DNA from 4 places in the Paenibacillus sp. FSL R10-2778 genome. Region 3 is predicted to be linked to each of the others. Evidence: riboswitches for the same ligand, from Rfam matches in the RefSeq annotation. Region 3 holds a riboswitch; each other region holds the start of a gene.

Region 1 (7,989 bases), 1.0 Mb from region 3:
CGGGAGGTGTCGCCAAGTTGCCTGGATTCTTAAGCACGATTGCGTTGCTGATCAAAGAACTGACGCTGCTGGTATCATACGTAAGGAATAATGCATTTCCACAACCGCTCTCGGAGCAGGAGGAAAGCCGATACTTAGGGATGATGGCTGAGGGAGATGCCAAGGCCCGCAATTTGTTGATTGAGCATAATTTGCGGCTCGTTGCCCATATAGTGAAGAAATTCGATAACACCGGAGAAGACATGGAGGATCTGATCTCCATCGGGACCATCGGCCTGATTAAAGCTATTGAGAGTTATCGTCCAAACAAAGGAACCAAACTAGCCACATTTGCAGCACGTTGTATTGAAAACGAAATTCTGATGCACCTAAGATCCTTGAAGAAGACTCGTAAAGATGTATCTCTGCACGATCCGATTGGGACAGACAAGGAAGGTAATGAAATTACTTTGATCGATATCCTTGGCTCCGAGGCTGATGATGTCATTAAAGAAGTAGATCTGAAGATCGAAAAGAGTAAGATTTATCGTAACCTTGATATTCTGGATGACCGGGAAAAAGAAGTTGTCGTGGGGCGGTTTGGATTGGATACAGGTGGAGAAGAGCGGACACAGCGGGAAATTGCTAAGGAGTTGGGGATCTCGCGGAGTTATGTTTCGAGGATAGAGAAAAGGGCGCTTATGAAGCTTTATCATGAGTTTTATAAGGCTAAGCGGTAGGGTCTTAGAAATAACTAAAGATTCACAATAGATTTTGTTAAAAGCGACTTGCCAACAAGGGGGTTGCTTTTTTTGTTAATTCAAGTAGTTGGGCTAAATGAACATAAAAAAAGCATATTCAGAAATTTAATTGCCCGTCTGCCCATTTATTGCTCAGCTCACACAACACTGATATTTCGCTGCGGACTGATCATAACGCTGTAACAAAATATGAATTATGCAAAATCTCATGTGAAAATAATGTTAAAAAAGTCATTAGAAATATTGATATGAACATTTTTCTTTTCATGGTATATTATTCAAATAAATATTTATGGTGATCACATAGAACTTTCCATGTGACTTAAAAGGGGAATGTTGGTGAAATTCCAACGCGGTCCCGCCACTGTGAACGCACTTAAGAATTACATTGTTAACTTTAAAAACAGTTGATGGTGTAATTCCTAATAAACTGCGAAGTCAGAATACCTGCCATAAATAAATTCAGAGATCCCACGAGGATGGGGGAGGTGTTTTTTGTCATGTCCAAATTTTTTTTTGGTGCTTTACTGTTTATTTTATTAGAGTGATATTGAATCAATTATGTTCATTCTTAATGGATTTCAAAGATTCATAAATACGGAAAATGTTTCGTTGTTAGCTTCAGAGGTGCTGCTGTTGACATGTACTATTAGTGGTTACTGATGTTGTATCACCATCGATAATTCTCCTATATTTATACCGCGGCAAAATAGAATCAGTTGTTAAATAATACTGTACAATTGATTTTATCAGTTGTACATTTTCGTGAGAGCGAATTTATTTGATAGGAGAGAAAAAATATGAAGAAATATAATGCACTTTTGCTTGCCTTATTTCTTTTAATTGCATCTTATAGCCTTATATCTTATGTGAATGCTGATAGTATAAATAAATCAGAAGAGTCATTTGTTGGATTAAAATTGATTCCAGAAGAACAAACAATTGATTTATCAGAAGATTCTCCGTTGAATGTGGAATTTGATCAGGGTATTAGCGAAGGTCAATTCTTTAATTTGATTAATTTAGTGGATATTAATAGTAACAAGTCGATAGATATAACGAAATCGATCGAAGGTCATCAATTAATAATAACCCCGCAAATTGCTTTGGAAAACGCCAAAGAATATATTTTGTATATACCTCCGTACTCCCTTTCAAATATAAATGGAGAAAAATTGAAAGACAATTACATACTTAAATTTAAAGTTGTTAGTGACGAGAGTCATCAACAAGACTCTGTAATAAACTCTACATATCAAAATTTAACGGTAGTTGAATCCACATATGATGATTTTAGTGTGATTAATTCTACTCATGGTAAGCATTTAATGAAATCTATTTTTTTAAGTGAAAGTACTAATGGATTAGTTCCATTTTTAACTCAAAGTGCACAAGTTGGTGGGGAAATATATGCTGGTATAGATAAGAGTGGTTTTATAGGTGCAAATGGAGATTTATGGTTATGGGGAAGTAATGATATGGGACAGTTGGGAGACTTTATAACTCCATCTAGTAATAAACCAATACAGTTAGCTGGCACCGATGTGGTTGCGATGAATAAAGGCATCACTGGTGGTACTTATAGCACATATGCTTTGAAAACTGACGGTACAGTGACGGCTTTTGGATTCAATTATTGGGGGTTTTTGGGTTTGGGTCCTGCTAGAGATCAGACTGATTTTACTGTCTTTCCAACTTCCATTTATGGATTATCAAATGTAAATAATATTAGCAGTAGATTCTATCATACTCTTGCTGTTAAATCGAACGGATCATTATGGGGATGGGGAGATAATCAATATGGGCAAGTAGGAGGGGATAGTTCAGAGTTAATTACAATTCCTGAACAAATCGAAGGAGTAAATGGGATTCCTCTTACGAATATCATAGCTTCAGATGTTGGTGAGACACATTCTATTGCACTTTCTTCAAATGGAAATGTATATGTTTGGGGGGGCAATAATCACGGTCAACTAGGGAATGGAACCCTCGTAGGTAGTAATATTCCACGTTTAATACTAATGAGACCGAATAATGCTCCTCCAATGACAAATATTAAAGCAATTAGTTCAGGAGATAATTTTAACTTGGTATTAAAAGATGATGGGACCGTATGGAGCTGGGGGCAGAATGATAATGGGCAACTCGGTGATGGTTCTACAATAGAACGTCGTTTTCCTGTCCAAGTAAGAGGGGAAAATGGGGTAGGTCTACTAAAAGATATAATCGCTATTAGCGGTGGTGGAAATTATTCTTTAGCATTAAAGTCAGATGGGACTGTTTGGAGTTGGGGAGGAAATAACAAGGGCCAACTTGGAGATGGCACGACTGAAAGAAAACTTGCTCCTACCAAAGTGAAAGCGTCTAATGTATTGAAAATAGATGCAGGGGAATCACATAGTATAGCGCTTACAGAAAATGCGGTTATAACATGGGGAAATAATGAGGTTGGTCAATTAGGTAATGGATCAATGAATTCTTATTCAAGTCTTCCAGTAAACGTTATCAAGTTTGATACTAGTCATAATAATGAATATATTTATGATTCCGATAATCGTTTATCGGCAATTATTATTCATAAAGGGAATATTAATTATCGGCGCGACTATGTATACGATGGTAATGGAAATTTACTTTCTGCGATTACTAAGTTAATACAGTAGCTTGATATAAAAGTTGATAAATTTTGATTGAATATTTAACTGAGGTGATAATAGTGAAAAAAATAATATCCTTAATATTAATAATGCTAATCACAATGTCTAGTTTTAATAATTTACAAACTGTTCAGAATGTATTTGCTGAGTCTGATTATAATGAAGGGTCTCCAGCGGTGGAAGAAACGCCTTTAGCATCTTCAGAAAACATAAATATAAAAAGTGAGGATCTTGAGACTCCAATTGAGGAAGAGTTAATAGGAGATGAATTTGGTTCTGAATCAATATTTGATAAAGTCTTGAGGAGAAATAAAGAGTTCTTAAAGCCTTCTGTACAACCGAGTGATCGGACTAAAGCATTCCTCGATGAATTTTCAAGTGAAATGAAACAAATAACAGCTTATTTTTATCCAGAATTCTCTCAATATCTAACCAACACTGAGAAACTTGAAGCTTCTAATTGGGATGAAAAAGAAGCTGTGAATCTCCTACTTTCTCTAAATGAAACCTCTAGAACAAAATTGTATCAATATGTACCAATGGCTGAGGATTTTTTAGATTATTATAAGAATCCTACCAAATATTTAAATGAACATAAACCGATGCTTACACTTGCGGATGAGAAAATATACAAAAGTGAGGTTCATGAACAACTGTCAAAACAGAGCCAGGCAGCCAATACCTTGAAAAGCAAGAAAAATGCTGCTACTAATACCTTTGCTAGCAGCCCAACTAATCAGAAGTATACTATCACTGAATCTAAAAACGTATATAATTACAAAGTTAATACGGATGATCTTGTTGATTCCGTGTATCGGACAGCAAATAGAAGTGTTGTGGATCTTGAAATTAAAGGGAAATCGGATCTAGATATTGTTTTGAAAAGAACTTACAATTCTTTAAATAGTAAATTATTGAAGCCTAAGTTAGAAATAGGAGTTAGCACTTCAAGTAAATTCTATGAGCAAAATGGCGGCAATGAGGCTGTTCCTCTAGAAAAGGGTGATCGTGTTGCATATATAGCAGCAGGATGGAATTTAAATATTCCTGTTATGGAAAAATCGGAAATAAAGGCGGAAGTTGTAAACACTCATGAAAGTTCATCCTGCTATATCAATACTCCACAACCTTGCTATCAAGATGGGTATTCCTATAAAGAAATGATCACGCCATATGAAAAAACTGTTTTCACATTAGAAAGCGGAGATTCCTATGAATTTCATGATTTAACGATCTTTAATTATCCTTATAAAAATGTAGTTCTTAGTAAGGAGCCATATACTGAAAATGGAGTTTCTAAATACTACTTTATTCTTAAATTAAACAATGAAATAAAATACAAGTTTAATGATCAGGGTAATATTGTCAGTAAAAGCAATGCAACTGGCGACCAGGTTACCTACGTTTTCAATACAGATGCAACTACGAATAATTATAATATTGTTATTACTGATTCGTATCAAAGAATTATTACGATACTTAGGGATTCGAATAATGTAATTTCAGGCCTATTATTGGATGATGGATCTGTAAGAGTAAAAAAAATAATGTATAGTACAACTCAAGAGAAGGCTACTATTACATTTAGGAAATGGACAACAAGTGGATATCAAAATGTGACTGAAGATGTTGTTTATTGGAATTTAAATTCTGTATATGACTATACAACTAATGCTGTAGTGAAAATGGAAGAATATACTTACTATGGGGTAGACTCCACGAAGTTGGCTGATTTTAATTTTAATGTTTATACACCTTTAAATGGATTCTATTCGAATTCGGCAGGTGAATTATTAAATATTAGTTATAATAACTTTTATAATTGCTATGGCTGGTCTGATAATACTTATTTTGAAGCAAATAGTATTCAAAAAAATAATATTCTTACTTCCGGAGAAGTTCCATATTTACTTCTAAAGGACATTCAGTATTATAATGGCCTGACAGCTAGATTTTCATATGCGAATTATGACTCGGCATGGAGAAATTCCACATCATTAATGAACCAAGGTCAAGTAGCAAGATTATACCAAGATAAATATGCATTAGAATACGTATCTTATCATCCAGTTCAGTCATTGGATTATATTTACACTGAGGATTCAAAACCGATTATTATTTCTAATTACTATTCCAATGTACACAATGATCATGGGTGGCAAGTGGATGAATTTTGGAAAAGTAATAAACAAGATATCGCTCGTTTAAGGAATTCATCACGTTTCGGTGATAAACAAACTATACTTAAGAAAGTAACAGCTGCAGATGGAAAAAAAGAAGTATCGTCTTTACATTATTACTTAAATAGTTCAAGATTTTTGATGGATTATAGCATGATAAGCAACGCACCAAATGGAAATGAATTGTATCAATATGGTTATAAGATAAAAGATCAATCAAATAACTATTATAAAGTTTATAATAATGTTTATACTCAATACGAATATGATACGGGTCAAATTCAACCTAAGAAAAAGTCTACATTTGTAGCGAATAATTCAATAGATGATATTAATAGTTTAATGAATCCCGATTCTATAACTTCGATTTCAGAAAAAATTCCATCTCTATATACCTATGACGATTGGGGGAATATTTTAACACAAAGTGATAACTTGGGTAACATGGCGGTTATGCAATACAATGGGCCAAATCATAAACTCAGTAAATCAGTTTATACTGAGCAAGGTGGAGATATTCAGACAACCAAAGAAAATAGTTATTATCCAGATACAGATTTTAATATTAACAATCGAAATCAACTTTGGATTACAGTTGAGACATATAGTTACAAGAATCCTTCTAATGTGATGAAGAGCGATCTGAAGACTACTGAATACACTCAATATGATGCTATCCATAAAGCACCAACTAAAATCAAAACCAATATGAGGGGTGAACAATTTGGTTTGGGAAATAATGATACAGAAATTAATTTTGTTTATACTGACAAAGGAAATGTGAAATATGAGACAACAAAGGTAAAACTGAAAGAAAGAGCAAGTGCTCAAGATTTAACTTTAGGGTATGAATATTATCTTGACGGTAAATTGAAAAAAACTACATATCCTGATGGTAGTAGTTTTATTGATACATTTGATGTTTTGAATAGATTGATTTTAAGACAAGTTAATAATGGAACTGGTATTTTAACAGAAAAGAAATACATTTATAATAACAGTACACGCCAGATTTCAACCATTATGCCAGATGGAGAAATTGATGATGAATTCTATACACCTTTTGGGACACTTACAAAACAACAACGGACTATTAATGGTGTAACACGGACTATTAATACAAATGAAGTACCTGATGGTGTAATGGTTACAAAAACAATGCCTTACGGAGACTCTAATAAAAAAGTAGAATTTGTATATGATACTAATGGACGTGTGGTTAAAGAAACAAATGCAATTGGAGAAACTACAACTTATTTATATTCAAATGTTGTTGAGCGCTCGGATAATGTAGCTATATCTCAGGATACAATTGAAAAGACATTTAGTGATGGAAAAAAAGAAACCTCATATTATGATTTTAATAGTCGCTTAACAAAATTAGTTGAAAAAACACCAAATGGATTGAAGCTAAGAATTAAAAGTTATACTTATACACCTACTGGGAAAATTTCATCTGAAAAAATTGAGGATAAAGATGGAAATACCCATATAACCAAATACCGATATGATGGTGAAGGCAATTTAATCTATATAATGAATGCTAAAGGAGAAGAAACGAGGTATACACATAATAGTTTAGGACAAGTCATTGAAATTTATAGAAACAATATCCTTCAAAAATACAATTCATACAATGAAATAGGTTGGAAACTATCTGAAAAGAACAACAGTAATCAAAAAGAAACATATGAGTATGGAGTAAATGGGAATTTGAATAAGGCTACTGATAGAGTAGGACAAATACACAATTACTCATATACTCATGATAATCAAAAAGAGCGTGAATCAATAACTAAAAATGGAACTGAGGTGTATTGGGAACAGTTTGAATACGATTCTACTACTAGAGGTATTACAAAATCATGGAATAGTGAGAATAATAAAATAACATATCATTATGACCAGTGGAAAAGACTAGATGTACAGTCTGTATCGGGAGTTAGTTATACTTTAGGTTATGATAGCTTTGATAGGATGAATACAATTGCTTATCCTGATGGGAAAAAAGTATCTTACGAATTTGATAATTTGAATAGAATAAATACAGTCTCATATCCTGATATGGGAACAGTAACTAATGTAAATGTTACTTCATCCGATTTTAATTCCATTAGAACCACATTTCCAGGATCACTTGAGCAATTAACTGTAACTGACGCCTTTGGTGAAGTTTTCAGCAATCGTATAAACGATAGCTCAACAACAAATTTCAATGAAACTTATTCATATGATGGGTTTGGAAACATTGATAAAATTGATGGAAATGGTGTTATTGCGGGATATAAATACGATGCTCTTAATCGAATAATGGATGAAAATCCTGTTCCTTCTGCAAACAAAAATTACACATATAATGCAAATGGGGATAGGGCAACTTCAAAGGATTCAGAAGAAATTGATCTCTTAATG
Region 2 (7,989 bases), 330 kb from region 3:
GAGACGGGTTATGTGGTAATCGCTGTTGGCGGAGGCGGGATTCCTGTGATCAAAACCGAAAATAATACCTACGAAGGTATCGATGCGGTCATTGACAAAGACTTTGCTACAAGTCTGCTGGCCGAACAGATCGATGCAGAATCGCTGATCATTACAACAGGAGTTCCTCAGGTATGTGTGAATTTCGGTACGCCTGAGCAGAAGGCTCTTGAAGAAGTTACAGCGGCAGAAATGTTGGTATATGCGGAGCAGGGTCATTTTCCTGCTGGCAGTATGCAGCCTAAAATTGAAGCAAGTCTTAGCTTTTTGAAAAAAGAGGGACGTAGAGTTATCATTACCAATCCGGAAAATATGAAAGCTGCGATGAGCCAACAGGCTGGCACACATATTGTAAATTAATAGGATCTAATTTATCTCATTATTTCATGGAAACCGCCACTGATCTAAATCAGGGCGGTTTTTTGACATATTCATGAATTGTTATCTAACTGTTGCTTTCAGATGGCCATATTCTGGTGAATAAAAGGAAGATAAGAGGTAAAACTATGTCCACTATAGAGAAAAAAATACATTAAAATGCGGGGGTAAAAGATGATATCGAATAAAGGAACAACACAACGTTTTACCAGGGCTACAATTCTTTGTTGTATTTGTGCATGTATGGTATTGCTAAGTGGTTGCACTAAAGCAGCGGATGAGACTCAAGTGCCTACTCCAACAGCTCAAGTAGAAACTGCAGCACCTTCTGCAGAAGCAACTACACCTGTACCTACAAATAACGTAACAGAACAACCCCTAACATCTGCGTCACCCGGCTCAAATACTGGGAAACTTCCAGAGGGGGTTAGCGTTCAGAGAGTTATCAAGGAGGTTTCGTTAAAAGATAACTATCATAAAAAGGTTGAGCTGCTAACTGACGGAGGCAAGCAGGTCACCATTACAGATTCGAATCAAAAGATTGTTTTGCAGCAGATTGAATATGACGGAAGGATCACTGCTGTTAAGGGTAAACAGGTTACTGTTCAAGTAGAGGGCGGTAAAGAGCAAACCTTAACGATTCCTGATCATATAGTCATTGAAGATGAAGACAAGCTCGGATTGAATAATGGCGTTGAAATCGAGTGGACGGTAAATGCAGATGGACAAATCGAAAGTGTGGAATTGGACGATTAAAAATTTACCGAGGTGAGCTGGATGAAATTTCTAATCGTACTTGGTAGTATTCTTGTTCCCATTGTTATGCTGATGTTACAGGGGAAATCGATAAAGTGGCGTATGGTTTTTAATGTTGTTTCGGTCTTAAGTGCGATTATCTTTGGAAATATTTCCGCCTTGTCGATTTACGAGATATTAAGAGATCGTGCTGTGTTTATGACCTCGATCCATGCGATATTTTTGAATCCAATGTTTCTTATTACCGGAGCCTATCTTGGCGTATATTTAATTTATCGGTTGATGATAATTTCGTATGATGAGGTTTATATGTGATAGGTAGAATACAAATAGGGATGTTCCCTGAAGGGACACCCCTATTTGTGTTGTTAACAGGACCGATGCTTAAGAGGACTTTCCTACAACGTTTGTTCCGCTCTTCGTGATCTTGTAGGTGATAATATCCCCATTCCAGAAGTGGAACTTCAGGATAACCTCGCCGTCTTTAACATCTTTAAAGAACGCGGGAAGCAGCTTGATTTCTTTAGTGTTATAAGAAGGTGAGAAGGTATTGCCGAATTCCTTAAATGGAGTCCAGTCCTGCGGACCTGCATTGCCACCAGCGGTATATACAGCTTCCATTGTGGCAAGCTGGTTACCATTAAAGGTGGTCGGAATGGCAAAGGATTCAGTCGTGCCTTTTGCATCGCTTAATTTAGCTGTATCATACACAATGACCTTAAGTCTCCACGCAACACCCTTGTTGAATTTCAGAGTCAGCACGGCATTTTCACCGTATTTTTGGGAAGCTGTGAGCTTTTTGAGTTGGCTGGCTTTGAGGGTGAGCTCCTCACCATTTAAGGTGTAATCTTTACCTTTGGTCAGATACTTTCCGTTGGCACTAATGGTGGTTAGCTTATTGCCGTTCAGGTTTAGCTTAACCTTGGTATCTTTGATTTGTGCACCTTTTTTTAGGTAGACCAAATCGCTTTCGGTGCTGGAGGAACGCTCCTTCAGACCAGACATTAATACATTGTGGAGTTCAGGATCAGACCACTTATAAGTTTTACGGTTGAAATGCTGCCCGTTATCCCAGAGCATGGAAGTCATTTTCTTTTCTTTCAAATAATAAGTCAGATACTCAAAGAATTTAAGCTTCTCGCCCTGTTCAATCACACCCGTGTCTTTATCGAACCCGAGTAAACCAAATTCACCGACGATGACAGGGATGCCTTTAGCTACAAATGTATTGTAAACGTTATCAAAAGTTTGAGTGATATCGTTTTTTGTATCTTTTTCAAACGTGGTGTAGCCGGCAATGTTCACACTAAAAGGCCAGAAGCCATAGAAGTGAACGGTCGCAATAATATTTGGATCGTTCAGAGCCGTAATCGTCTTATAGAGATGATCCATTCTTGTTTGCGTAGGTGAAGACTCTAATGAAGGTAATACAAGTGGGCGGAGGTCGTTTTTCCCACCGGATTTGCGCACGATTTGATAGAAAGAGTTATTAAGTTCAGTAAGCATTTGCTCCATTTTTGCTTCGTCTGTGCTTCCACCATCGGTGAATCGAGGTTCATTTATGCTCTCGAACATCAGCTTATCGGATTTGTCCTTGAAGCGATCGGCAATTTGAGTCCAGGCTGCATTATAACGTGCCAGCGTTTCATCGTGTTTTTCTTCCATATGGCTTACCCATAGCCAGGAATCATGATGGACATTAATCATGACATAAAGCTTGGCGTCCAGTGCCCAGCCGACAACTTCTTCCACGCGGTCGAGGTAGGCCTTTTCTAGGGTATAGTCTGGTGCCGCACCCATGTGAGTATCCCAGGTCACAGGAATCCGAATGCTTTTATAGCCTTGAGCGGCGATCTTTTTAATAAGATCTTGGGTCACACGTGGATTGCCCCAGGAGGTTTCATCCTCACCTGTAGCATCTAAAGTATTGCCAAGGTTCCATCCGGGCTGCATTTCGTCTACATAGGATTGGATCTTACTCTTTGGCGCTGCCTTAGCTTGTTGCTCGTCCTTAGTTGCAGCTGCGGCCATGGATGAGAACAGAGAGAGCAGAAGAGCGGTGACAAGTGTCAATGATAAGAAGGATTTCTGGATTCGCGTAGTCATTGAATTCTCCTTTGTGAGATAAATTTAGGATGCTTGGACCTGGCTTTGACGCTGTACTTGGTGGTTAGATGAACACAAACACCTCCAGTTTTATTTTGTAAACGCTTTCTGAATATACCCTAACATAGAATACACTTAGCGAGTACCTTACTAATTTGTGGTAAATTCATATAAGAATTAGTGATTTAAATTAATTTACCCCACAGTTGGATAAAGAAATTATTTGAATAACCCTACTCGTAGAAATTGGTTATTAAATAGGATTATCTCTAGCTGCCCGTTATACAAAAAAGAAATATAACATGACAAAAACATATATATTAGATATGATGAAGCATGAAAATTTAAAATTAGGAATAGGTGCCAACTATGAATGTTGCGGAAGTACAATCATAGATTGGTTAAATGGAAAGCGGGTGTGAATCCCGCGCGGTCCCGCCGCTGTGAAAGAGGAGTCCTTGCAAAATGCCACTGGGAAACTGGGAAGGCAGCAAGGGTGATGATACTTGAGCCAGAATATCTGCCTTTTTCTGTTACACCATCAAACTCTACGATCGATAGAGAGGTGCTTGAATAGTGTTTGCCAGCTATTATTGTGGTTCACTATCTTAACCTCTTGACGTTTATGTTGAGTGGTTTTTTTGTGGTTATGAGAAAGTTTATTCTGTTTTTTATCATAGGTATGAAGGGAAGGGTTATGGAAAAATGAAGAAACATAAGTTTTTAGCGTGGTTACTTATTGTAGCTGTATTTATTACGACATTCTCTACAAGTGTAATCCCGGCTCAAGCAGATGGAGCAAGCTCTACCCTTAAAGGGTATGTATCTGTATCCGTAGAGAAATTCACCTTAGGCCAAGGGTATATTAACGAACCTATTAAAGTTCCGATTTATGAAGGCGATAATGGCGCATCTTTAATAACACGTGCGCTAGGTGATGGGAATTATAGATATTTAGGAAATATAGATAGTGGTTTTTATTTATCAGAAGTTAAAGATAGTGGCAGAAGTGAAGTCAATATTCCACAATATATTTTAGATATGATTTCAGCCGATGGGAATACAGTCGGCACTAAAGCAGACCCAGATTGGTTAAGTCAGTTTGACTACACCTCCATGTCGGGTTGGATGTATGCAGTAAATAATGTGTTTCCTCCGTTTGGGATGACCGATTATAAGCCTCAAGACGGTGACATCATTCGAACTCAGTTCACCACTTATGGCTATGGTTCTGATCTTGGCGGCTGGGGGGAAATCCCAGTTCAACTTGCCAATAAGGATGCTTTAACTGCGGAAATCGCCGAGATTAATAGTGCCCCTAATAAAGAAACTATTTTGGACAGACCAGTAGTGCAATCGGCAGTTTATGAAGCCTATTCCGTGCTCGAAAACATGGCAAGCTCTCAAATAAGTGTAGATCATGCGCTTGTCGGTCTTAATAATGCATTAGACATTGAACCCCCTGTTATTACAGTAAGTGGCATACAAGATAAACAGGAAGTATCCAATAAAGAAATAAGCTTCAAAGTAGCTGTCACAGACAATGTATATAGTGACATTACTCCAGAAGTGAAGCTGAATGGAGTTACTTTATCACCTGCAAATGGGGAGTACAAAGCTACTCTGAATTCAGGCAGTAATGCAATTACTGTAACGGCTCTTGACGGAGCTGGAAACAAAACAAATGTAACTTATCAGGTTACTTACAAACTGGAAACTACAGTTGCCGTCAAACAACAGTTAGATAAAAACCTTGCTTATATTTTAAATACTGTAAAGAATCCAACGTTTGGAACAGGCAGCGGAGAATGGTCGATCCTTTCTCTGGCACGGGCGAACTATACAGTACCTAACGGTTATTATGATCTCTATTACAATAATGTAGCTACGAAAATAGCATCAATCATTAAAGAGGATGGAAAACTCGACGCCAATAAAAGCACAGAGAATTCCAGAGCGATTCTAGGACTTACCTCTATCGGAAAAGATATCACAAATGTTGCGGGATATGATCTGAGAAAAGCACTCGCTGATTATCAATATATCCAAAAGCAAGGCAATAATGGTCCGATTTTTGCTCTGATCGCGTTAGATAGCCATAACTATGAGATCCCTGTAGTTGATGGAGTTACAGAACAGACCACAAGAGAAAAACTAGTTCAGTACATTTTAGATAAAGAGGTTAAAAAAGGTACAGCAGAAGCTGGTGGCTGGGCATTAGGCGTAACCAAAGCCGATGTCGATATGACTGCGATGGCGATGCAAGCTCTTGCACCTTATTATGCAACCCGTGATGATGTAAAAGCTGCCGTGGATCGGGCCATCCAATGGCTGTCCGATAACCAAAACAATCAAGGCGGATTTACAAGCTGGGGAAGCACTAGCAGCGAGAGTATCTCGCAGGTAATTGTAGCCTTAACTGGTGTAGGTGTAGATCCGCACACTGACGCTAGATTTGTTAAAAGTGGAAATTCGCTTATTGATGCATTACTTAGCTTTGCTGCACCTGAGGGTGGATTTAAGCATATCCTCACAGGCAAAGTAGACAATATGGCAACGGACCAAGGTACGTATGCACTTGTGTCCTATGATCGTCTGCTCAATCATAGCAACCGTCTCTTTGATATGAATGATGTGAAACTGGAACAACCAGAAGAACCGGGGCCTGGGCAACCAGAGGGTCCGAAAGAACTTCCGTTACCTTCTGGGGAGAACCCGAAAGTTGAAATCCCAAATGACGCTAATGATTATATCGTTCCGATCAGCGCTGGAGATAGCAACAAAGAAATCACAGTAGCTATTTCAGAAGAAAATCAATCAAAGGTTAGTGTCAATTTACCAAGTAATAGCGTCCTTCCTCAGATAGAGGCCATAAAAGGTAACGTATCTGTAGTCATTCCTAAGGGTGCAAAAGTTACAAGTGGGGATGCCTCTGCGATTGAACTGATTTCAGCTTTAACCGGTGCAGAATCTGCACTAAAAGATAGTGTGAATCAGATTATTCCTGGGGACAAGAAGCTTGATAACATTCTTCAAGCATTTTCCATGGGTGGTAGTGCAAGAGTAGAATTTAGTCAATTTATTACGTTAACCTTTAAGGACCTTAAAGGAAAAGAAGCTGCTTATATTCAAAATGGCACCCCTCATGCCATTCAAAAATTTGCAAGTGATGACTTAGGTTTTGCAAGCGGTAAGTCTGAGTATGCCTATGATAGTGGAAATGACTTAATTGTAAAAACCAATCACTTCACTGACTACATTGCGTATGCTTCCAGTGCAGTACAAACACCTGGTGGCGACGGTGGTAACGGTAATGGTAGCGGAAATGGTGAAGGAAATGGCGGCAACAATGGTGGCGGAACCACTCCATCGAAACCATATGTAATCCTGTCCGTGGATAAGCTTACGATTAATAAGGGATATGTTGTTCCATCTGTACAGGTAGAGCTACAATCTGGTGACACAGTGTGGTCTGTACTAAAAAGAGTGCTGGATAGCCGCGGTATCGACTATAGAGATTCCTGGAACAGTGACTTTGGAAGTGTATATGTTGAATCCATAGCTGGTGATGGGGAATTTGACCATGGCAGCGGCAGTGGATGGATGTATAATGTGAATGGGAAATATCCTAATTATGGAGCATCTTCATATGACCTAAGTTCCGGGGACAGAATTCAGTGGCGTTATACTACGAATTTGGGTGTGGATCTAAATGCACCGATACCAACTACAAGCCCTACTCCAACCCCAACGCCTAAGCCTGGTGCTACTCCTGCTCCTGGTGGGGGAGCTAATCCGGAAGCCGGCGTTGATCCAAATGTGAGTCCTTCTCCAACAGTGACTCCTAAGGATCCTACCCAGAACACGAATGATATTAAACAACTGTATACAGATGCTGATAAGATCTCTTCCTGGGCCTATTCAGCGATTGAAACAGCTACAGTAAAAGGATATATCCAAGGTAATAATGGTCAGGTGAATCCGAAAGCTTATATCACAAGAGCGGAGTTCACTAAGATTCTCGTTTCTGCATTAGAATTTGATATTAAGAGTGATAAAGGTATTACCTATAAGGATGTCGCTCTAGGCGATTGGTTCTATCCATATGTGAATGCTGCGCATAAGGCAGGTCTAATCACAGGCTTTAATAATGAATTTAAGCCAAATGACAAGATTACTCGTGAGCAGATGGCAGCAATTATCGTCAGAGCATTGGCCATCCCGGCGACGAAGCCAGGAACAGCGATTAAAGATATCAACACCGTATCGGCATGGGCCAAAGCAGATGTAGAGACCGTTGTTGCGACTGGTTTGATGTTAGGTGATGATAATCAATTTAAACCTAAAGAGCTTGTAACTAGAGAAATGGCGGCTGTTGTAGCTACTAGAACCCATGATTATAAGAGTGGGAACAAAGTGGTTAGTCCGACTATTCAGAATAAAGCAGTTAGTTCTTATATTCAGAACACAGCTGCCTTTTTGCAAAAAACAGTAACAAACCCGGTTATCTCCTCGGTTGGCGGGGACTGGACAGTGTTCGGGCTGGCACGTTCAGGCGTGAAGGTTCCAGATAGTTATTACACTAAGTACTACGCGAATGTAGAAACAACTCTTAAAGAAAAAGCTGGGAAGCTGCATAGCGTAAAATATACGGAATATGATAGAGTTATTTTGGCATTAACTTCAATCAACAAAAATATTGATAAAGTG
Region 3 (7,989 bases):
TGTACGGTGTACCTGTTTCTAGCTGTGATTTCATAATCCGTTTCATGATGTCGATCGCAGGAACAGTGATCCGGGATAATTCCAGGTTCGCTGTAGCTTCAGCATATTTTTCACGGAAAGTACCTTTGCCAAGCTCTTCATCGTAGAAATCTTCCAATCCTAGTGGACGGCCGTTTTTATCTGTCCAGCCCATGACCTTTTTCACTTCATGAGGGCAGAAGAGGTTCCAATGGCTGCGCGATTCTACAGCTTCCATGAACAGGTCAGGCAGGGAGACGCCATGGAACACGTCATGTGCACGCATACGCTCGTCACCGTTGTTCAGCTTAAGATCGAGGAAAGCGAGAATATCTTTATGGAATACATCAAGATAAACAGCTACAGCACCTTTACGTGTGCCCAACTGGTCTACACTGACTGCTGTATTGTTCAACTGGCGAATCCAAGGGATTACACCGGAGCTTGTGTTCTTGTGGCCACGGATATCCGAACCACGTGCCCGTACTTTTCCGAGGTAAACGCCGATGCCGCCGCCCATTTTGCTTAGACGTGCTACGTCTGTATTGGAGTCAAAGATACCCTCTAGGGAATCGTCTACAGTATCAATAAAGCAGCTGGATAGCTGTCCAGCGACCTTTTTGCCGGCATTGGACATTGTAGGTGTAGCAGCAGTCATATAGATGTTGCTCATAGCCCAATAAGCTTCTTTTACAAGCTCAAGACGTTTCTCAGCTGGCTCACGGTGCATCAGGTACATAGCAATAATCATATAACGTTCTTGTGGAAGCTCCATTACACGGCCGTCAAAATCATGCGCTAAATAACGGTCGGATAGCGTAAGCAGACCGATATAGTCAAACAAAAGGTCGCGTGTATAATCGATACACCCGCCTAGTTCGATAATTTGTTCTTTGGTGTAATGACTTAGAAGTTCTTCGCGATAGATTCCTTTTTTCACGAGATCCGTAATTAGTGGATACAATTCACCGTAAGGCTCTTCTGGATAAGCTTTGTAGCGGCGATGAACGGCAGCTTTTTTATAAAGGGTAGTCAGAAGGGCGCGGGCAGCTGCGAACTTCCAGTTAGGCTCTTCTTTTGTTACAAGCTCTAGAGCGCTCATGGTGAAGGCATTGCTGATTTCTTCTCCGCTTACCGAGTCACGACGCAGTTTGGAATTCACTCCACGCAGCAAAGTTTCTTTATTTAGTTGATCGAGACCTTCCAGAATACGGTCAGCGTAGACGGAAAGACGGTTCTCATCAAAAGCCAGTTGGCGATTATCCGGTTTTACTACGAATTGCGGCATGGTTAGTTCATCCCTTCTTATTTCAAATTAATTTTCAATATCAAAAATTGATATATTATAGCGCAGCAGGCTGCCACAGAAAGACCTCCGAGCCGTTCATGCTGGCCGGAATGTCGATAATGCGTTGGTTGGAGCTTCCCCGGTAGAGAAGCGTAGTATCTTTCAGTTCTTCTACAAATCTTCCATCTATTAACACCTGACACTGTTTAAGTAGATTCCACTCCGGCGTACCGGGAAGGGCTGTAAGTTCTTCGTACGTATAACCACTGTAAATCCAGATTGAGAACCCTGGCAGTACAGTGCGAAGCTCATGAATGAACCCCAGCAACTCTTCTGCTGAGAAAAAAGGATCGCCGCCTGCCAGTGTCAGACCATCCAGCAAAGGGTTAGCGGCGATTTCTGCAATGATTTCATGTTGTCGTTCTAAGGTGAAGACTTCTCCATATTTAAAGTTCCATGTCTCGGGATTAAAACATCCCGGGCAACGATGGCGGCAGCCGCTGAGAAAGAGGACGGCCCGCATGCCCTCTCCCTCGTTAATCGACTCCGGATAGTAACCGCAAATATTCATAGATGCTTAACGCGATCCCGAACTTCAGCTTGTTTGGCGGCATTAAAGCGGGTCTGATAGTCGCCGGTTAAATAACCTGTAACTCTGCGCAAACGGCGGATGTGCACGTCATTCTCATTTGCGTTGCAGGAAGGACAGTTTGTCCCAATTACGCCTTCGTATCCACAGCTGGAGCAGCGGTCAATCGGATGGTTAATGCTGAAATAACTGACCTGTTGTTCGAGCGCATATTTAATGATTTTGATAAAAGCCGATGGGTTGTTGCGGGCATTGCCGTTTAATTCGACATAAGAAATAGCCCCGGCATTGCAGTATTCATGGAAAGGAGCTTCCAAGCTGATCTTCTGAGCAGCACCCAGATCGAAGTATACAGGGATGTGAAAAGAGTTCGTATAATATTCACGGTCGGTTACGCCCGGAATGGAACCCAGTACCTTGCGGTCAACTTTGGTGAATTTACCGGACAAACCTTCTGCTGGAGTTGCGAACAGGGTGATGTTAAGATCCAGTTCCTCGCTTTTCCGATCGCAATAGTCCCGCATATGACGCACGATAGCCAGCGCCTTGGCATGAACTTCCATATCCTCGCCATGGTGTTTGCCGTACATAGCTTTCATACATTCCGCCATACCGATGAAGCCAAGAGACAGACTGCCATGCTTCAGCAGATCGCCTACAGTGTCATCGGGTGCAAGATGTTCGCCGCCTTCCCAAACGCCTTCTCGCATCATGAAATCGGAAGCTTTAGCTTTTTGTGCGGTTTGGATGTGGAAGCGATGGAGAAGTCCTTCCAGCGCAATATCCATATAATGATTTAGATCTTCATAGAAGCCAGCTTCGTCTGCGACGGTACGTCTGCCTGTTACTGTGCCGTGTGCCAGACCTAGCCGAACCAGATTTAGTGTATTAAAGGAAAGGTTGCCCTTCCCAGAGCAATGATTACGCCCAAAACGGTCACCGAGCACTCGGGTTCGGCAGCCCATTGTAGCGAACTCCGTATCAGGATCACTTGAATCATAATACTGCAAGTTGAGCGGAGCGTCCAGATTAGCGAAGTTTGGATATAGTCTGCGCGCAGAACATTCAGCTGCTTTTAGGAACAGTTCATAGTTAGGATCGCCTTGCTGTTGATTGATTCCTTGCTTGCATTTGAAGATTTGAATCGGGAACACTGGTGTTTCTCCGCTGCCAAGTCCGTTCATAGTTGCGGTTAGCAGAGAACTGATCACAAGCTGACCTTCTGGTGAAGTACAAGTACCGTAGTTGATGCTGGTAAACGGTATTTGTCCACCGGATCGGCTGGACATGGTATTCAGATTATGTACCATACTTTCAGCCGCTTGCAGAGTTTCGATTTCGGTTTCCTTTAGTGCAAAACGGAACGCTCTTGGATATGACTCCGCCAGATCGGTCCGGCTCATCGTAATCTCGCCCAAAGATTCATCAGCTTGTCCTTCTTCAAAATAATCCAGACCCTTGCGGAACAGCTTGGCGAAGGATTTGGTTACATAAGGTGCCAGATCATAGTCGAGTTTATTGGCGGATACACCACCATATTGAGCATTTTGCTGGGATTGGAAAATAATCGCTACCAGAGACATAGCTGTCATTATTGAGTTCGGAGGACGAACGCTGCCGTTGCCGGTATTGAAACCTTCACGGAGAAGTTTATCAAACGGGATAAAAATACAGTTCGTCGTTCCAATCGCGTATTGATCCAGATCATGCACATAGACGACATTGTCATCAATAGCCTGCACTAGCTGTGGCGGCATCGTAAAATTGCGGGCGTACCATTTTGAATATTCACTGCCGAACTTGCTCATTTTACCGGAGAAACTCTCTCCATTCAAATTGGCATTCTCGCGCAATAGGTCCATATCCCGACTGTCGATAATATCCCGGCCTAAATCAATGAGCTCTTCTAAAAGAACTTCCCGTGCATTTTCTACTCCATTAAATTGTCTCTCCAACAACGTCATTGTACAGCTCTCCTCTCAGTATAAAAGAAAAACATCTATCATCAAATCCATATATCCATAAGAAGTTGGACTGCTATAAGCAGTCGTATATTTGTTCAGATTACATAAAAAAAGCATCCCCTACCCGAGGATGGCAGAAAATGCCCGATGCGTTATGTAAATATCCACACGGATATTTGCAGAGGTCTCTACGTAGATGACCGCATGCGGACACCATCCCTGTTCCTCGCAGGCATCAATAGTTGGTGTCGTCGAAACAGGTAGGTCTCCTGGCTTCCGTGGGATCTCTCGGCGCCTTCCCAAGGGTGTTCCTAACCCTCAGTGGCATCTGCCGGGAGATGTGGATTCTCAAGCTTCCCAGAAGCTTAAGAAGGCCATCCGGTTACAGTGGCGGGACCGCAGCGGATTCTCACCGCGCTTCCCTATTAAGCTCTAAATCCGGTTAAGGATCAAAGCGCCTGTCTCCACTATATTTTGTTGTCGTTAGATAAAAATAACCCAAGATGTTGTGTTTGTAAACAGTTTTTTAGAAAACCCGCGCGGGGAGCGGGTTCTTTAAAAGTACTCCACAAATGATCCACAGGCTGTCCATAAGTAATCCACAATTGATCCACAGGGAGATGCGAAATGATTCATAAATTGTCCGAAAAGATGCCACAAAGAGTCCATAAATATAGTGCAGATGACCCTAGAATTTGCTCATGAGAAAATACTCTTAGCCCAAAGTCATATTTTGAAGTAATCAGAAGAAATAGAAGAGATAAGGGAGGATAATATTGCTTAGTTTGTGACAGAGCGGTGGAATTGTTACAATGGAAGGAGACAGCTACTATAAAATTTCGAGGAGGTATTCTCATGCCTATTGCTGAAGTTACAGTTATTCCAATTGGAACAGGCAGTACCAGTCTTAGCAGCTATGTTGCGGATATGCAGCGGGTGCTGAAGACAGTAGAAGGGATTACTTATGAACTTACGTCTATGGGTACGATCATCGAAGGGCCTCTGCAACGCATTTTTGCCGCGGTAGAAGCTTTGCATGAGTCTCCTTTTGCCGCAGGTGCAGAACGTGTCTCTACCTCACTTAAAATAGACGACCGCCGCGATAAACCCTCTACTAGCCGTGGAAAGTTAGAGTCTGTGGAGCGTAAGCTACAGGTGGATTAGCAGTTTAGGAGGGCGGAAAACAGGGAGAAATAGGCTTGCGTTTCTGGCTGAAAGTTGTATAATATTTTTTGTTTGGCAGAAAAACAGCGTTAAGCTGGTGTAGCTCAGGGGTAGAGCAACGCACTCGTAATGCGTAGGCCGGGGGTTCAATTCCCTTCACCAGCATCCCAAAAAACCATACGTGGCGCGGATTCTTGAAATTTGGAGAGTCGCGCTTTTTTGTTTCTTCTACCATTAATATTACAAAGTGATTTTACAAGTGTTTGGGAATATGAAAAACCCCACCAGTTTAAGGTGGGGCTTTTGTTACCAAGTATTATAGTTCGATTGATACTTAACTTGCTTATTCACATAGCTCTCATTGGGGTAATCACTTCTGACAGACTGCAAGTAACCTGAAATTGCAAATGCTGCAATAAGCCCTCCTATAATTCCTGTGATGAAGCTGAATGTTGAAAATCCGAATGTGGCAACTACTCCAATGGAAGACAATGCTACAAGCAATAGACTGAATATTTTCATCTTTATACACACCTCCATTTTGTATATGTAGTAATTTGGAAATTAAGATTGATACGTTACCTTGTTTGATCGGTTTCGATAAAAATAATAAAAATTCAGCAAATCTTTAGACGGGCTTCATACTTAGTTAAGCTAAGAGGATTATAGTAATTACATAACCCCCTTATAATATAGATCTAGACCCTGCCGGAAGTTGGTGGGGTCACTTTTTTGCACAGAGTAATTTTATAAATATGGTTGCCCAATATAGAAGAGAAACAAGAAATATAAAATGTAGAGAATGGGTAGCTTTATTTTTAATTTCTTGCAGGAATTTTTGAATTTTTCTGAGGTCTTGGACAGATTCTTCATCACATATCCATAAATGAGGAATTGTCCAATAATAAAGAAAATGAGCTTAAGGGGAAAGTTGCCCATTTTTATCTCAGTGAAAATAATAGTGAATGTGACACTCACAAAGGTTAGTGATACAACTTTTAAAAACTGTTCATAACGATCTTGTGGTTCTTTGATAGGATCCTGCTGCCCCCATTTTCTCTCATCAATTTCTGTCATGGTAAACCTCCAATCTACTGAATGTTATTAGTATTTCACCAGATTGAGATGCTTTTTGAACAGGGAGAATTAATTGGGAAACCATTATGAGTATAGTTGTCTGTTGCATCTTGTTGAAAGCTTACTTGTTGTGGAGATAGTACATTGCCTGAAGTTATAAGCTCCTATAGTTGTTACATCGTAAGGTTTCAGTAATTCCAACAAAGAGTGAACTCCCAAATGCTTGGGATTATGCCCACTGGCTTCGGCTGGTGAGCTTTTTTTCGTTTACAGAATGTCCCGGAATTATTATATTCAGATTATGTAAATGTTTAGTCCGGGATAGATTATTCATAGTAAATATTCGGAAGGGTATTTCTGCTTCGGAAATTCCCGTAACAGAGATGTTGAGAGTATATAATATTCCATATTATATACTCTGATTTCTCTTTAAATCTACTATAAAGAAGCGCCGTCCCTTTTGGAGACGCCGCTTCTTTATAGTAGATTCTATTCTTTTTGCTCAATTCTTGATTTTGGTGATCTTTTTGGCGGTAACTTGTGCAGGGAATGAATCATCACTTACTTCAAAAAATACTTTAATCTCATCGCCTTTTTTATATTTAGAAGGTGCAACTTTATTTACCCAAATGGCTTGAGAGTACTCATTAGATTCGAGAATCTCCTTGTATTCCTTGTTCAAGTCTTCTTCTTTTAATTCAGAAATTACTAAAATTCTTTTATTTTCTACATCTATTGTGTGTACAATTCCTTTCAAAACTTCATTATTCTTACTACAGGCGGTGACGAATAACAAAAAAACAAAAATAAGAGTCCATTTAATAGTAGTACGTGGTTTTTGAATCATGGACCTTCCCCTCCAGTGGTTACGACATTAGTTTAAAATCGGTTGCACAGGCATAGCATTTAGTACATTACCAATATAAGAATAAACAGCAGCCTTTCCATTATGACGACCTTTATTGATTCTGGGGAGTTACAGGTGAATGTCTGTAGTATTGATATTTTCATAAGAACTTTTGTTTGTATATAATAAAAATAAATGTTCTTATTTTAGAGGCGATCAATGATGGAAATGAGTATCGACCAAACGGTTGGGATTATTTATCAGGTCAAGGTGAACAAGATTACACAACGCGAGATCGAGATCCGTGGCATCCGTGACAAACGTCCAACATAAACAAAGGGGATAAATATCATGCGGTGTATAACAATACGGCAGCCTTGGGCGACCTTAATTGCTCTTGGTGAAAAAGAGTTTGAAACTCGTTCATGGAGAACAGCCTACCGCGGCGAGTTAGGCATCCATGCCGGAATGAGGATTGACAAAAAGATTTGTGAACAGGAACCTTACAAATCAGTATTGGCGAAACATGGCTATACAGCGAATAATTTGCCGACAGGAGCTATTATTGCTACAGGTCAGCTCGCGGGATGTTATGTGGTTACTCCAGAGGTGGATTTAAGGGAATGGATCAATGGGAATGAATATGATTTTGGCGACTATAGTGAAGGACGGTTTGCCTGGAAGCTTGAAGGGGTTCATCCATTAAGCCATCCAATTCCAGCTAAAGGTCGGCTAAGCTTGTGGGAGCACTCTAATCACTTCTGAACGGCGAACAATATTTTTAATGTAATTTTTATGTGCCTATCAGCTATTTTTCAGGTTCGAGGTATATATTAGAGACACCAAACACCCCCCAGTGTTTTGTGGTATATCTCTCTCAGGTCTTGCCAACTCCCATGGTAAGGCCTATTTTTTTGTTCACTAATTGATTGGGGGGAGAGAGCGCAGCGGCTTCTATACAGCTTTACTTAATCTGGTACTGTTCTTCGTAACTCTTAAAAGATGAAATATCCAGCCCTAGGTATCTGCGCATATGGATGGC
Region 4 (7,989 bases), 2.4 Mb from region 3:
CCGTGGACTTGTGGCTTTGCTGCAGGATTATTTACATAAGTTTGGATATGAAACGCAGGCGGTGAGTGATTTTGAGCAGGTCCGCACTCAGTTTGAGGCGTTCACGCCACATCTGGTACTCCTTGATGTTAATTTGCCAAAATACGATGGTTATTACTGGTGCCGCCAGATTCGCGGAATTTCAACCTGCCCTATTCTTTTTATATCTGCCCGCGATGGCAAAATGGACCAAGTAATGGCGCTGGAAAATGGAGCGGACGATTATATCACTAAGCCTTTTGATTACGAAATCGCGATGGCCAAAATCAAAAGTCAGCTGCGGCGCGCCTACGGCACCTATGCCGGTGGGAATAATGAACGCACACTAAACGTTGCCGGAATGACGCTGGATGTAGAGCGGCTAATCCTTACCCGAGGCGAAGCTAAAGTGGACTTAAGCCACACGGAAGCCAAGATACTAGATGAGCTAATGCAAAAATCAGGAGTCATCGTTACCCGGGACAGGCTGCTCGAAAAAATCTGGGATGATCAAGCCTTCGTGGATGAAAATACCTTAAATGTATATGTTACACGTGTACGCAAAAAACTTGCCGCTCTCGCTATCACAGATGGACTACAAACCGTGCGCGGTCAAGGCTATCGTTTGATTCCGAATTGGGGGGATGAGGAATGAAGTTGTTATTACGGGAACAGTTCCCCCTGATTGTGGTCTATCTAGCCCAGCTAGTCCTGATCACATTAGTGTACCGGCTGGATGGAGGCAGCGGTCTGAATGTAAGTTTATATGCCGCGCTGCTCAGCACTTGTCTACTGATTGGCTACCTCGCTTACCGTTACGTCACCAATCGCACGTTTTATGAACGTTTGGAGACTACGCCCTCCTCTCTCGATGAGGCAGGTGGCCCTACACAGGATTCTCCGCTAGCCGTAAGCTTGCGAGGTTTACTGGGGTCGCAATTCCGCCTCTACAAAAATGATTTGCACAGCTACCGCCACAAATTAGAAGAACATATTCACTTTATTAATCAATGGGTACATGGCATGAAGACGCCGTTGTCTGTCATTCATCTGATCATTCAGGATAAGGATGGCCCTCCTTTTACGGCAATTGGTGATGAACTGGATCGTCTGAAAAAAGGACTGGATACCGTGCTTTATACGGCCCGTCTGGATACTTTTGAGCACGATTTCTATGTGGAACGGCTGAATCTGGAGACCATCGTACGTGGTGTGACCTCTGAGCAGAAGCGGCTTTTTATTCGAAAAAGAGTATTTCCAGCTATACAAATAGATGAGCAGATTACCGTAACCACGGATGAAAAATGGCTCACTTTTGTCCTTACGCAGCTGATTACGAACGCTGTACGTTATACGACTGAAGAAGGCAAACATGTTTTTTTCCACGGGATGGTCACGGAAGATAAGCAGACTGTGCTTGAGATCCGGGATGAAGGAGTAGGCATACCAGCAGGAGATCTGCCGCGCGTGTTCGATGCATATTTTACCGGGGTGAATGGACGAACCTTTCAGGAATCTACGGGGATGGGTTTATATCTCGTGAAGCAGATCTGCGGCAAGCTTGGACATGAGGTGAGTATCCGTTCCGAAGAAGGAAGCGGGACCACCGTGCGGATTGTATTTAGGGAGCAGGATATAACAAACCTTACAAATGTGTAAGGGCATTGTAAGTTTCAGAAATAGCAGCCCATGTGTACACTTTGTATAATGAAGGCAATCCAGTCGAAAGAAGGAGAGGTAACACTTGCCCATTCTAGATGTTCATAATTTATCAAAAATATATGAGGGTAAAGTGTCCACTCAGGCGCTGAATCATATCCGCTTTTCTGTAGAAAAGGGGGAGTTTGTTGGCATAATGGGTCCATCCGGGAGCGGGAAAACAACGCTGCTCAACACGATTGCCACCATCGACCAACCGACCTCCGGTCAGATTCTGATCAACGGCCGAGATCCTAATCTGCTTAGCAGAAAAGAAAAGGCGCTTTTTCGCCGTCATGAGCTAGGCTTCGTCTTTCAGCATTTTAATCTACTGGATACGCTCACTGTAGAGGAAAACATCGTATTACCTTTGACGCTTGCAGGTGCTCGTGTCCCAGAGATGGAGAGCAGGCTGAAAGAGGTCACTACCTTGCTTGGCATCGAACATTTGCTGAAGAAGCGCACGTACGAGGTCTCAGGCGGACAAATGCAGCGGGCGGCTATCGCCCGGGCGATGATTCATCGTCCATCGTTAATTTTGGCGGATGAGCCCACAGGCAATCTGGACTCCAAAGCCTCAGGGGAAGTCATGAATATGTTGACAGAGGTGAATAAGGAAGAAGGAGCTACGGTGCTGATGGTCACACATGACGCAGTGGCTGCAAGCTTTTGCAACCGGGTCATCTTTATTAAAGACGGACGTTTCTATAGTGAAATGTACAAGGGCAGTAATAGAGGCGCTTTCTTCCAAAGTATTATTGATATGCTGTCTCTGCTTGGGGGAACCAGCCATGACCTTTCGGCAATTCGCTTATAGGAATGTAACACGTAATAAACGCAAATATGCCGCTTATTTTGTCGTCAGTGCTTTTTCGGTGATGATCTTTTTCGTGTGCGCTTTGTTTATTTACCATCCGGATATTTCAAAGAGCTTAATTTATAGTACGGCGGCTCATACGATGATGGTGGCAGAGGCAATTATTTATGTCTTTTGTTCTTTGTTCGTACTCGTATCCGTTGGATCCTTCCTGCAGTCGCGCAAGATGGAGTTCGGAATTTTATTGATGCATGGAATGACGAAGAGACAGCTGAACACCATGGTTTTCCTGGAAAATATGATGATCGGCACCTCTGCCATCCTGACAGGTACCCTTCTCGGGTTACTTCTGGGCAAATTATTTTTGATGATCGGATCTACTTTTTTGGGAATTCCCCTGTTAACCTTTCATCTCCCATGGCAGGCACTTGTGCTTACGATTTGCAGCTTCGTGTTATTGTTTTTTCTGATATCGCTTTGCACCTTTGTTTTTATCGGCAATGAGTCACTGATGCGTCTGTTTCAGGGAGAGCGTAAGGCAGAAGAAGAACCCAAAGTATCCTTTGTATTATCTATTATTTCTGCTGTACTGCTGATCAGTGGTTATTATATGGCGGCTACTGCAAAAGCTGCTTCCGTAGAGAAAGTCATGTTTCCGGTCGTTGCGATTACGGTTATCGGGACGTATCTCTTTTATACCCAGCTAAGTATTTGTTTGGTTAAGCTGCTTAAGGACATTCGGCGCTTGTATTGGCATCGTACGAATATCATCACTTTATCCGGTTTGTCCTACCGCTGGAAAGAGAATGGCCGAATGTTTTTTATGGTGACGATTGTATCCGCAGTCTCCTTCACTTCCGTAGGGGTATTTGCATCGATACATACACTTTCCAGAGAGCTGAAATTGGATTATCCCGCAGCAGTGGGTTATGTAGCCAAAGGAAATCAGACGGGTGTACCCTTTGATCAGCATCTGAACGAAATTAAGGAAGAGCTCAAGACGCACGGACTCCCTTATGAAGCGCTTAGTATCCCGATTAAATATGCCGAGGTTGAGGCTCAGACTGGACCCGATCGCACTTTACGCCTTCCCTTGATTGCTTTCAGTGATTATAATCTCGCCCTGCAACGTGCAGGTTTCCCAACAGATGAGCATGCTCTGGTGGGCAACGAAGGTCTGGTGATGATTGGTTCACAGCGGGATCGCAGTTTAACAGAAGGCAGAGTAAAAGCGGTCTATTCCTTGCAGCACGGACTTGCCATTAAAGAAATAGGTTATACCGAGCAAGTTCCCATCGCCGAATATTTATTGCCGGAGCTGGATGGTAGAGATGGCGGGGATTTTAGTGGTGTCGTGATCAGTGATGAGCTCTACAGCGCTATTGATCCCGTGCAGACGGATCTTTATACAGGTTTTTATGTAGAGGATTTTCCACAGACGGTAGGTATTGCTGCTGATCTTGCCCATAAAGGCAAACAGTCCTATGAAAGTGATTCTCCGTATGCGATTGTGATCAGCGGCACGCTGTTTGAGCTTCAGAAAACATTGTATAACACAATGCTTTTTGCTTCCTTGCTGGTGGGTACTGTCTTTTTTATCGCGGCAGGCAGCTTTCTTTACTTCCGGTTATATACCGATCTTGATCATGATCGCAATCAATATTCCACTTTGTCCAAGATGGGGCTTACGGATAAAGAACTCAATCGAATAGTTACGATTCAGCTGTCTTTGTTGTTTTTTGTGCCGGTCGGAATAGCTATTTTACACAGTGTGTTTGCCTTTATTGCGCTTCAACGGTTGTTCTACTTATCTATCGCAACGGAGACAGGCGCGGTGTTACTCGGATATTTGGCTGCTCAAGGACTATACTTCTTTTTTATTCGCAGCCGCTATTTACGCAACCTGAAGAAGAACTTGATATGAGAAATGGGGGTAACAAGATGCAAGCATGGATTACAGATTTTATGGAGCAGTTTGGTTACTTCGGTATTTTTCTGATGCTGGCCTTTGAAAATATATTTCCACCAATTCCTTCAGAAGTGATCCTGCCCTTTGGAGGATTTATGACCACTACGACGAGCTTAACGATTCCTGGTGTAATCATTGCTGCCACGGCTGGATCACTACTGGGTGCAGTAATTCTCTATTATATTGGCCGATTATTGGATGTGAGCCGGTTAGAGAAACTGGTTGAACGCTGGGGTAGCCTAATTAGGGTCAGTAAAAAAGATATCCACAAGGCTGACGCCTGGTTTGATAAATATGGCTATTGGACTGTATTGTTTTGTCGGATGGTTCCGCTGGTCCGCAGTCTGATTTCGATTCCGGCGGGAATGTCGGGCATGAAATTTGGAGTATTTATGATCTTCACAACGATTGGCACATTGGGATGGAATTTGCTGCTTGTGCTTATTGGCGCGGCATTGGGCGAATCCTGGGAAGACATTGCCATGTACATGGATGTGTACTCCAATGTAGTCTATGTACTAATTGCTGGCGGATTAGTTATTCTTGGGTTTCTGTACTTCCGCAAACGCAGCCGGAGAATGAACACTGAGGGCTAAGCGGGTAGTGGACTGATAATAGAAATGACTATTAAAAAGGAGGGAAACACATGGAGCTATTAACGATTATTAAAGCCATTATTTTGGGGCTTGTTGAAGGTTTAACCGAATTTGCTCCAGTATCCTCCACGGGTCATATGATTATTGTTGATGATATGTGGCTGAAATCACAGGAGTTATTTGGACAATATACAGCAAATACCTTCAAAGTAGTTATTCAACTGGGTTCAATATTAGCGGTTGTTGTGATCTTTAGAAATCGGTTCATTGATTTGTTAGGCTTAAAGCGTTTCAGCCGTAAGCAGTTGGATCCTGTAACAGAGGAGCTACCGCAGTTGGAGCAGGGCGGGCATCTCAAGCTGACTCAGGTTCTGGTAGGGTTAGTGCCTGCAGGTGTGTTAGGTGTTCTGTTTAATGATTATATTGATGAGCATTTATTCTCTACCTCAACAGTGTTAATTGGTCTAGTGATTGGGGCTATATTAATGATTATTGCCGATCTGTTTGGGCCGAAGAAGATCAGAACTGAGAGTGTAGATCAGATTACATACAAACAGGCACTTGGTGTAGGTCTTGTACAGTGTTTTTCGTTATGGCCTGGATTTTCACGCTCGGGCTCGACGATTTCTGGTGGAGTACTCCTCGGGATGAGCCATCGTGCCGCTGCTGATTTTACGTTTATTATGGCAGTACCCATCATGGCAGGTGCCAGTCTGTTGTCACTGATGAAAAACTGGCAATATTTCACCATGGACGCGTTGCCGTTTTTTATTGCAGGCTTTATTAGTGCCTTCCTATTTGCGCTGTTATCGATGCGTTTCTTCTTAAAACTGATCAATCGTATCAAGCTCTTACCGTTTGCTATATACCGTATAATTCTTGCTGCTGTAGTATATTTCGTATTTTTCTAAGTCCGTTATAAGGAATCGATATAACAGAAGCCCCAGTAATCTATTGCAGATTGCTGGGGCTTTCACGTATGATGACATCAGATTAAGACACTCAAATGATGAATGATATCGGAGACAGGTGCTGACCGGAAAATAGTAATTCGGTAGGCTTAATAGGGAAATTCGGTTCGAAGCCGATGCGGTCCCGCCACTGTAACGGAAGAATCTCGAGCAACAGAGGTCACTGGCAATTTACTACTGCTGGGAAGACTGCTCAAGATGTTGACGCCGCTAGCCAGGAGACCTGCCTGTTTCAACAGCACTGCTTCACCTACGGAAGATAGGGAGGTGTTAGACGTTAACCATGAGTATATCATGGGCGTCTTTCCCTTTGACTTTTTTAGGGAAGGGCGCTCTTTTTTATAGGAAAGCAAGTAGCTTTGGAGTTTGAAATAAGAGATGGAAGAGGGAGTGTATCGAGATGACGAATAAAGTAAAAGTAAGTAATCTTGGATATCCGAGAATCGGAAAGAACCGCGAGTGGAAAAAGACACTGGAAGCCTACTGGCAGGGGAAAATAAATGAAGAGCAATTCCGCTCCGAAATGGCAGCAATTCAGCTGCAGCATTTGAAGACCCAGCAAGAGGCAGGAATTGAGCTTATTCCGGTGAATGATTTTACTTTTTATGACCATGTGTTGGATACGGCTGTTATGTTTGGAATTGTACCTCCACGGTACACGTATGATGGCGGCGACATCGGGCTTGATCTTTATTTTGCAATGGCCCGTGGTAATGCTGAAGCTACTGCCTGTGAGATGACCAAATGGTTCAATACGAACTATCACTATATCGTTCCAGAGATCGGCACACAAACACCACGCCTGACTGAAAATAAACCTCTAGCGGCTTATCGTTTTGCTAAATCGCAGGCAGGGATTGAAGGTAAACCGGTACTTTTAGGTCTGTATACCTTCCTTAAGCTGTCCAAAGGTTACGCAGCGGCAGATATCGCCAAGATTGCTGCACGTTTTGTTCCAGTCTATGTTCAACTGCTACAGGAACTGAAGCAAGAAGGGGTAAGCTGGGTACAAATCGATGAGCCAGCGATTGTTACAGGCATAAGTAAAGAAGAATTAACACTGCTTAACTCGATATACACAGAAATTGCCGGCTCCGTGCCGGGCTTGAATATTATTTTACAGACGTATTTCGAAGCTGCTGAACCGTTGGAGGCACTTCTAGAGTTGCCTGTTCAAGGCTTGGGTCTTGACTTTGTGCACGATGGTGGAGCGAATCTGGCTTCTATCGAACGTCTTGGCTGGCCGAAGGACAAATGGCTGGGTGCCGGAATTATTGATGGACGGAACATCTGGCGTTCCGATTTAGACGCTAAGCTGCAACTGGTAGAAAAGCTCAGCGTTCATGTGCCGCTTGATCGTCTTATTCTTCAGCCTTCTTGCAGTCTGCTGCATGTCCCAGTCACCGTTCAAGGTGAGGTGAAGCTGAAGGCGACTGTTAAGAATGCGTTAGCGTTTGCCGATGAGAAGCTTGCAGAGCTTAGTCTGCTCGGAGCAGCCCTCGCAGATAAAGGAGAAGCTTCTAAAGCAGCGCTGGCCGCTAGTCGTGAAGCTATTGCAGCATTCCGTGCACTACCTGAGCGTGGCCGTAAGGATGTGGCGGAGCAAGTGCTTGCACTTGCAGCTTTGCCTGACCAACGCAGTTTGCCTTTTGCTGAACGCTTAAAGGTGCAGCAAGAGAAATGGCAGCTTCCACTTCTGCCAACCACTACAATTGGTAGCTTCCCGCAGACAGTAGAAGTGCGTCAGGCGAGATTGAAATGGCGTAAAGGGGTCTGGAATCAGGAGCGTTATGATGGATTTGTTCGTGAGCAGATCGCGGATGCAATTACCTTCCAAGAAAAGCTAGGTCTGGATGTTCTGGTCCACGGTGAGTTCGAGCGTACAGATATGGTGGAGTTTTTCGGAGAAAAGCTGGACGG

What was found. Region 3 has a riboswitch for cobalamin ahead of NST40_RS02415 (anaerobic ribonucleoside triphosphate reductase). Riboswitches for the same ligand answer to the same signal wherever they lie in the genome.
Region 1: it holds a riboswitch for cobalamin, as region 3 does, so the genes downstream of both, NST40_RS06845 (Ig-like domain-containing protein) here and NST40_RS02415 (anaerobic ribonucleoside triphosphate reductase) in region 3, are expected to answer to the same signal.
Region 2: it holds a riboswitch for cobalamin, as region 3 does, so the genes downstream of both, NST40_RS03885 (S-layer homology domain-containing protein) here and NST40_RS02415 (anaerobic ribonucleoside triphosphate reductase) in region 3, are expected to answer to the same signal.
Region 4: it holds a riboswitch for cobalamin, as region 3 does, so the genes downstream of both, metE (5-methyltetrahydropteroyltriglutamate--homocysteine S-methyltransferase) here and NST40_RS02415 (anaerobic ribonucleoside triphosphate reductase) in region 3, are expected to answer to the same signal.

Annotation. Positions count from the first base shown of each region.
Region 1 covers NZ_CP151956.1:1,557,717-1,565,705, forward strand. The annotation lists gene sigK (RNA polymerase sporulation sigma factor SigK) at 18-719, shown strand; cobalamin riboswitch at 1,017-1,210, shown strand; gene NST40_RS06845 (Ig-like domain-containing protein) at 1,541-3,403, shown strand; gene NST40_RS06850 (RHS repeat-associated core domain-containing protein) at 3,457-7,989, shown strand, end outside.
Region 2 covers NZ_CP151956.1:878,759-886,747, forward strand. The annotation lists gene arcC (carbamate kinase) at 1-399, shown strand, start outside; gene NST40_RS03870 (hypothetical protein) at 592-1,173, shown strand; gene NST40_RS03875 (transposase) at 1,195-1,488, shown strand; gene NST40_RS03880 (cellulase family glycosylhydrolase) at 1,558-3,279, opposite strand; cobalamin riboswitch at 3,621-3,822, shown strand; gene NST40_RS03885 (S-layer homology domain-containing protein) at 3,985-7,989, shown strand, end outside.
Region 3 covers NZ_CP151956.1:545,666-553,654, forward strand. The annotation lists gene NST40_RS02405 (ribonucleoside-diphosphate reductase subunit alpha) at 1-1,306, opposite strand, end outside; gene nrdG (anaerobic ribonucleoside-triphosphate reductase activating protein) at 1,362-1,877, opposite strand; gene NST40_RS02415 (anaerobic ribonucleoside triphosphate reductase) at 1,874-3,859, opposite strand; cobalamin riboswitch at 4,101-4,336, opposite strand; gene NST40_RS02420 (MTH1187 family thiamine-binding protein) at 4,715-5,023, shown strand; tRNA gene NST40_RS02425 (tRNA-Thr) at 5,117-5,188, shown strand; gene NST40_RS02430 (hypothetical protein) at 5,330-5,545, opposite strand; gene NST40_RS02435 (hypothetical protein) at 5,771-6,100, opposite strand; gene NST40_RS02440 (DUF3221 domain-containing protein) at 6,603-6,947, opposite strand; gene NST40_RS02445 (ASCH domain-containing protein) at 7,299-7,712, shown strand; gene NST40_RS02450 (hypothetical protein) at 7,912-7,989, opposite strand, start outside.
Region 4 covers NZ_CP151956.1:5,031,076-5,039,064, reverse strand. The annotation lists gene NST40_RS22755 (response regulator transcription factor) at 1-673, shown strand, start outside; gene NST40_RS22750 (sensor histidine kinase) at 670-1,677, shown strand; gene NST40_RS22745 (ABC transporter ATP-binding protein) at 1,763-2,533, shown strand; gene NST40_RS22740 (FtsX-like permease family protein) at 2,508-4,457, shown strand; gene NST40_RS22735 (DedA family protein) at 4,475-5,098, shown strand; gene NST40_RS22730 (undecaprenyl-diphosphate phosphatase) at 5,149-6,009, shown strand; cobalamin riboswitch at 6,109-6,315, shown strand; gene metE (5-methyltetrahydropteroyltriglutamate--homocysteine S-methyltransferase) at 6,470-7,989, shown strand, end outside.